3 regions of the Pantoea sp. SO10 genome follow, and region 2 is predicted to be linked to each of the others. Evidence: riboswitches for the same ligand, from Rfam matches in the RefSeq annotation. Region 2 holds a riboswitch; each other region holds the start of a gene.
What was found. Region 2 has a riboswitch for thiamine pyrophosphate ahead of FCN45_RS21700 (FAD-dependent oxidoreductase). Riboswitches for the same ligand answer to the same signal wherever they lie in the genome.
Positions count from the first base shown of each region.

Region 1 (2,262 bases), on a different replicon from region 2:
ATCTCACGTTGCATCTTAATCGTTGTCCTTAGCGTCAAATCGCACGCTGAAATCCTAATATTAAGTGTGTAATAAACAACTATAACCTACCTGGAGCCCCATATGCTTAACCAGTTAGATAACCTGACAGAGCGTGTAGGCGGCGGAAATGAATTGGTTGATTCATGGCTGCGCGCCCGTCGACAGCTGCTCGTCACTTACTACGAGCTTATTGGCATGAAGCCACAAAAAGATGCGTTATCCACGCTGGATGAACAGGCGCTGGACGCATTTTGTCACAACCTGGTGGATTACCTTTCCACCGGCCATTTCAGCGTGTATGAACACATCATTAGTGAGATGCAGGGTGATAGCCCCTTATTCGTCGCTGCGCAGATTTACCCGGCACTGGAGGCGAATACCGATCGCATCATGCAGCTCTACGACAGCCATCTGCAGCAAGCGATTAACGATGATAATTGCGTGGATTTTCAAACCGCGCTCTCCGAAGTCGGCGAGGTGCTGGAATCGCGCTTCACGCTGGAAGATAAGCTGGTGCAACTCGCCTGGGACAACCAGCTGGCGCTTCCGCCGGTTGCCAACGATAGCGCCATTGCCCGCCCGGCTTAACATCCTTAAGTTGTAAAAAACTTGTTATTCCAGAAAAGCCCTCTTATGCTGAATGGGCTTTTTTATTGCCTCTTCAAAACATCAAGAGGCAAATTTTGCGGTTTAAGCGTAGCGTGCGCAGCCAGTTTGCACTCGGACAGCGCGCAGGGACCGGAGCGTACACGTAGTACGTGACGGTCACGAGCACTGCCCAGGTGCAAAATGGCAAGCAAAGTAGCTTAAACCACAAAACACCAACTTGTCGGAGTGCCCTCTGGGGCTGAGACCGTTAATTCGGGATCCGCGGAACCTGATCAGGTTAGTACCTGCGAAGGGAACAAGAGTAGACATTATCAGCACGGTGCATGCTGGCGCCCGGCACCGTACCTGTTACTCCTTCCGAACTCTGGACAAGCAACTTCCAACCGTTACCGGAAACTTGCTATGTCTGCTAAAACTTCTCGTCGTGAACAACGCGCTCAGGCGCAAGAATTTATCGATTCCCTGCAGGGAACCGCTTTCCCCAACTCCAAACGTATCTGGATCACCGGCAGCCGCGCGGATATTCGCGTGCCGATGCGTGAGATACAGCTCAGTCCAACGCACATAGGCGGCAGCAAAGAGAATCCGCACTATGAGCCAAATGAAGCGGTGCCGGTTTACGACACCGCCGGGGCTTATGGCGATCCTCAAGCCACCATTGATGTGCATCAGGGACTCGACAGGCTGCGTGCCGGCTGGATCGAAGAACGTGGCGACAGCGAAACCATCCACCAGCTGAGTTCCAGTTACACACAGCAGCGTCTGGCGGATGAAGGCCTGGACCATCTGCGTTTTGAGCAGTTGCCGCAACCGCGCCGTGCCAAAGCGGGTCGCCGGGTTACCCAGCTGCACTATGCGCGTCAGGGCATCATCACGCCGGAGATGGAGTTTATCGCGCTGCGTGAAAACATGGGCCGCGAGCGTATTCGCGGTGAAGTGCTGTTACAGCAGCATCCGGGTCACAGCTTTGGTGCCAATCTGCCAGAAAATATCACCGCGGAATTTGTCCGTCAGGAAGTCGCCAGCGGCCGCGCCATCATCCCTTCGAACATCAACCATCCCGAATCCGAACCGATGATTATCGGCCGCAACTTCCTGGTGAAAGTGAATGCCAACATTGGCAACTCTGCGGTGAGCTCATCTATTGAAGAGGAAGTGGAGAAGCTTGTGTGGTCAACGCGCTGGGGCGCAGACACTGTGATGGATCTCTCAACCGGCCGCTACATCCATGAAACGCGTGAGTGGATTTTGCGCAACAGTCCGGTGCCGATTGGTACGGTGCCGATTTATCAGGCGCTGGAGAAAGTGAACGGCATTGCAGAAGATCTCAACTGGGAGATTTTCCGCGACACGCTGCTGGAGCAGGCGGAACAAGGCGTTGACTACTTCACCATTCACGCTGGCGTGCTGCTGCGCTATGTGCCGATGACGGCCAAACGCCTGACCGGCATTGTGTCGCGCGGTGGCTCGATTATGGCGAAATGGTGCCTGTCGCATCACACCGAAAGTTTCCTCTATCTGCACTTCCGCGAGATTTGTGAAATTTGTGCCGCCTACGATGTGGCGCTGTCGCTCGGCGACGGCCTGCGTCCCGGCTCGATTCAGGATGCCAACGATGAGGCGCAATTTGCC
Region 1 covers NZ_CP040095.1:257,238-259,499, reverse strand. Annotated here, with positions in the region: gene nudC (NAD(+) diphosphatase) at 1-14, opposite strand, end outside; gene rsd (sigma D regulator) at 103-609, shown strand; TPP riboswitch at 842-942, shown strand; gene thiC (phosphomethylpyrimidine synthase ThiC) at 1,033-2,262, shown strand, end outside.
Region 1: it holds a riboswitch for thiamine pyrophosphate, as region 2 does, so the genes downstream of both, thiC (phosphomethylpyrimidine synthase ThiC) here and FCN45_RS21700 (FAD-dependent oxidoreductase) in region 2, are expected to answer to the same signal.

Region 2 (2,262 bases):
GTTTGATCTGCGTCCGCTGGAAGTGAATCATCCACAGCGTTAATGACGAATAGCTGATACTTTATTCGTAAGACTATTTTACGAGATGATTAGCACTATTCTGAAAATGAGCCGTTGAAGGTCATCATAAATAAAAAGGGAGCGCCTGAAGAGGTGCTCCCTTTTTAATGCATCAATCAATCGACAAATTATGGATCGCTAACACCGCGCGTGCCGCTTCTTTGCCTTTCTTAATAAAATGCTCGGTATAGAAGTTTTCAATCACATCAACCGGCTGGAAGTTATGTGGCGTTAATGAAACGGAGAACACCGGTACGTTGGTGGTCAGCTGCACATTCATCAAGCCATCAACCACCGCAGCGGCAACGAAATCATGGCGATAGATACCGCCGTCAACCACCAGCGCAGCGCAGACGATCGCATCGTATTTGCCGGTTTCGGCCAGACGCTTAGCCAGCAGCGGCATTTCAAATGCGCCAGGCACTTCCAGCACTTTTAATTGTGCTTCTACGGATTGATCGGCTAATTCTTTTTCAAAACCCACCAGGGCATTATGGACAATTTCTTTGTGCCAGCCGGCTTTAATAAATGCAATTTTAATATTGTTCATGGTTATTCCGACATCACCTGTAATGTTTTCTTGCGCATAAAATAATGTGTTTGTATACCATATGTTACGTTTGTGATCCACAAAGCCTAAGTAGCGATAAATGCCGTGATGCTAAATGCCACGTAAAGCATCCGGTTATTCCGCGCTTGACGGCGACCATCGCCTGCAATACAAATAGACGCGTCGGGGGAGTCTCGCCAAAGAGACTGAGAGGCTAATAGCGCACTGCGCGGTTTAGCGACCCTTTGAACCTGACCCAGTTGATACTGGCGTAGGAAGACTGACAGTCTTGTTTTTTGGGCTGTCTGGCGCTCAAACAATCTCGATGGACGCGCCATTTCCCTTCTCCTGTATCTGCGGGTCTCAGCTAACACTGAGAGGCCGATGTGAATTCCCCCTGTTTGAACATCCTGGAACCGGCGCTGTGAGCCGCTGGAGCGTGCTTGGCTGCGGCGTGGCGGGCCTATGCGTAGCCACTTTGCTGGCGGAACGCGGTGAAGGCGTTGAGGTGATGGGCGATGACGCGCGCCGCCCGGCATCGTGGTTTGCTGGCGGCATGCTAGCGCCCTGGTGTGAAGCCGAAAGCGCGCCGCGCGATGTTATCACTCTTGGGCAACACGCCGCCGCGTGGTGGCAACAGCGCGTCAGCAGCGTCGAGCATCAGGGCACGTTGGTGGTTGCGCCGCCGCGCGATAGCCTGGAACTCAATCGTTTCGCCCGCATGACCGAGCAGCATCAATGGGTCGATCCCGCCAACATTGAACCGGCGCTGGAAGGGCGCTTTGCGCGCGGTCTGTTTTTCGCCGGGGAAGCGCATCTCGATCCGCGTCTGGCGTTGCAGGAGATGCGTGACGCGCTGATCGCGCGCGGCGTGTCATTCAGCAATCACGCGCCGAGCGGCCAGATTATCGATTGTCGCGGCATCCACGCCGCGCCGCATCTGCCGCGCCTGCGTGCGGTGCGCGGCGAGATGCTGATTTTGCACAGCGATGAAGTGCAGTTTTCCCGCCCGATTCGTCTGCTGCATCCGCGTTTTCCCTGCTATCTGGTGCCGCGTCGCGGCGGCCACTTTATGCTCGGCGCCACCATGATTGAGAGCGACGATGCCAGCGCCATCAGCGCGCGCGCCATGATGGAGTTACTCAGCGCCGCCTATGCCATCCATCCCGCCTTAGCCGAAGCGCGCGTGATTGAGAGCGGTAGCGGGCTGCGTCCGGCCTATCCGGCGAATCTGCCGGAAATCCACTATCACAATCACACTTTTTATCTCAACGGCATGTATCGCCACGGTTTTCTGCTGGCGCCAATGCTGGCAGAGCAGCTGATGCAACGCATTTCTGGGGAACTCAACAATGAATATTCAGCTTAACGGCCGCGCCATCAGCACCCAGGCAACAAGCCTGAGCGAATTGCTGATCGAGCAGCAAATTGATGTGGCCTGCGTCGCCACCGCCTACAACGGTGCGTTTGTGCCAAAAAGCCAGTACGACACGCAGCGGCTGGATGAAGGTTGCCAGCTCGAAGTGCTGTCACCGATGCAGGGAGGTTAAGCGATGTTTTACGATTTTGAACCGCAATCACGCTTCCTGCTCGGCACCGCCGGTTATCCTTCGCCCGCCATTTTGCAGCAGGCGATTGCCGCCTCCGGCACC
Region 2 covers NZ_CP040096.1:475,515-477,776, forward strand. Annotated here, with positions in the region: gene FCN45_RS21690 (pirin family protein) at 1-43, shown strand, start outside; gene FCN45_RS21695 (6,7-dimethyl-8-ribityllumazine synthase) at 173-610, opposite strand; TPP riboswitch at 786-905, shown strand; gene FCN45_RS21700 (FAD-dependent oxidoreductase) at 1,035-1,979, shown strand; gene thiS (sulfur carrier protein ThiS) at 1,963-2,160, shown strand; gene FCN45_RS21710 (thiazole synthase) at 2,164-2,262, shown strand, end outside.

Region 3 (2,262 bases), on a different replicon from region 2:
AATGTTCTCCAATGCCTGTAACAGCAGGCGCGTCGCCAGCGGCAGGTTAAAGAAGACGTGCGCCAATAGAATGCCCTGCAGGCCATACGGCGAAAAGTGGTAGTCAAAGCCGATGGTCGCGCACAGTTGTGCCAGCCAGCCGCTGCGACCGTACACGCTGAGCAAGCCAAACACCGCCACCAGCACCGGCAGCACCAGCGTCATGGCGCACAGGCGCAGCAACAGATTGCGTCCCGGAAAACGGCGGCGATAGAGCGCGCGCGCCAGCAGGATCGCGGGCAGCACCGACAGCAGCGCCGACAGCAGCGCCTGCTCAAACGAGAACAGCAGCACATGATGCAAATAGCTGTCGTCGAGTAGCGCGCGCCAGTCGGTGGCCGGAGCGACCACCACCAATGCGCCAAACGCCAGCAGCGCCACCGCGCACAGCATCAGCGCGATGGCGCTGCCGGGAATCAACCAGCCGGGCATTAACGGCTAACGGCGCTTTGCCATGCGCTGATCCACGCGGCGCGATGGTCGGCGACTTCGGCTGGCGTGAATTGCAACGCCTTCGCGGGCACCTGCAACGTTTGATAACCGGCTGGCAGATCGCTTTTGATCACCGGATACATCCAGTTGCCGGTAGGAATGGTCTGCTGGAAGGCCGGAGAAACCATAAACTGCATGAACTGCTGCGCCAGCTTAGGCTGTTTGCTACTGGCGAGCTGCGCGGCGACTTCCACCTGTAAATAGTGGCCTTCGCTGAATTCGGCCGCGGCGTAGTTCTCTTTCTTCTCTTCGATAATGTGATAAGCCGGAGACGTGGTGTAGCTCAACACCAGATCGCTTTCGCCTTTCAGGAACAGGCCGTAAGCTTCGCTCCAGCCTTTAGTGACGGTAACGGTTTTTTGCGCCAGCTTCTGCCACGCATCAGCTGCGTTATCGCCATACACTTTTTGCATCCACAGCAGCAGGCCAAGACCCGGCGTGCTGGTACGCGGATCTTCATAAATCACGCGCCATTTTTCCGGGCTTTCGACCAGCTCTTTCAGGCTTTTCGGCGGGTTCTTCAGTTTGTTTTTATCGTAGACGAAAGCGAAGTAGCCATAATCGAACGGGATAAAGGTTTGATTGTTCCAGCCATCCGGCAGTTTTAAGCTGCGGGTATCGATGCTGCTTTCGGCAAACAAGCCGGTTTTCTCCGCTGCCTGCACCAGATTGTTATCCAGCCCGAGCACCACATCGGCTTTGCTGTTTTTGCCTTCCATGCGCACGCGATTGAGCAGCGATACGCCATCTTCTAGCGCCACATACTTCAGCTCGCAGTCGCACTGCGCTTCAAAGGCTTTTTTTACCGCCGGGCCGGGGCCCCAATCGGCAGAGAACGAATCGTAGGTGTAAACAGTCAGAACCGGTTTGGCAGCGAAAGCCGGTGCCGTAACCAGCAGCAACATAGGCAGAACTTTGTTTAACACTTTGCGCTCCTTGAGGAGAAGAGATGTTGAGTCGCAAAGGATCTGAGGAGTGAGGCATCTCAAATCCCTACGCCGGTATTAGCCGGATCAGGTTCGACGGGTTTCTCTCAGCCCTGATATCAAGGCACCCCGTTGAGAACGGCTCATTCTAGACATTTATATGACAGCGCGAAAGGATCACAGCTCCGGTGGTGCAAACCAGGCTGATTTGAAGTCAAACCAGCCGAGCGTATTCAGCCGCACGCCGCGCATACTGCGTTGCCCTTCCAGTAGCAGCCAGTGATGGAACAGCGGATGCAGATAGTCGCGGTCGATCAGCTGTTTGCTCCATTCCGCCAGCGGTAACGCTTTCTGCCGCCAGCGCGCGGCATCGGCTTGCCAGTCAATCGGGATGCAGTGATGCATCAACGGCAGCTCGAACAGTTGCGCGAACAGCGCGTACTCCAGCGGCAGGGTAAAGTTGACGCTGCCAAGCCAGATATCACTTTCACCTTCGCCCTCGAACCACGCTTCGTAGCTCACGACACGAGTAATTAGCTCGACACCTTGCTGCGCCAGCAGCGGTCGTAGCGCGTTAGCGATACCTTCATGCTCAACGTGATGGCTGTACCAGCTCAGCGTCAGCTGAGTTAAGCCTGCCGGTTTATCGGCGGAGGTGAGATCGCGGCGATGGTGCCAGCGCGGCAGCAAGCCATAAGCCGGGAACCAGTAACGCTGATAGCCGACGCCTGCATGATTCAGTAAGGCGATGGGATTAAACAGATAGCTTACCCAGCGGCGGAAATGCGCATCGCGACCCAACTCG
Region 3 covers NZ_CP040095.1:730,748-733,009, forward strand. Annotated here, with positions in the region: gene thiP (thiamine/thiamine pyrophosphate ABC transporter permease ThiP) at 1-471, opposite strand, end outside; gene thiB (thiamine ABC transporter substrate binding subunit) at 471-1,457, opposite strand; TPP riboswitch at 1,504-1,599, opposite strand; gene sgrR (HTH-type transcriptional regulator SgrR) at 1,635-2,262, opposite strand, start outside.
Region 3: it holds a riboswitch for thiamine pyrophosphate, as region 2 does, so the genes downstream of both, thiB (thiamine ABC transporter substrate binding subunit) here and FCN45_RS21700 (FAD-dependent oxidoreductase) in region 2, are expected to answer to the same signal.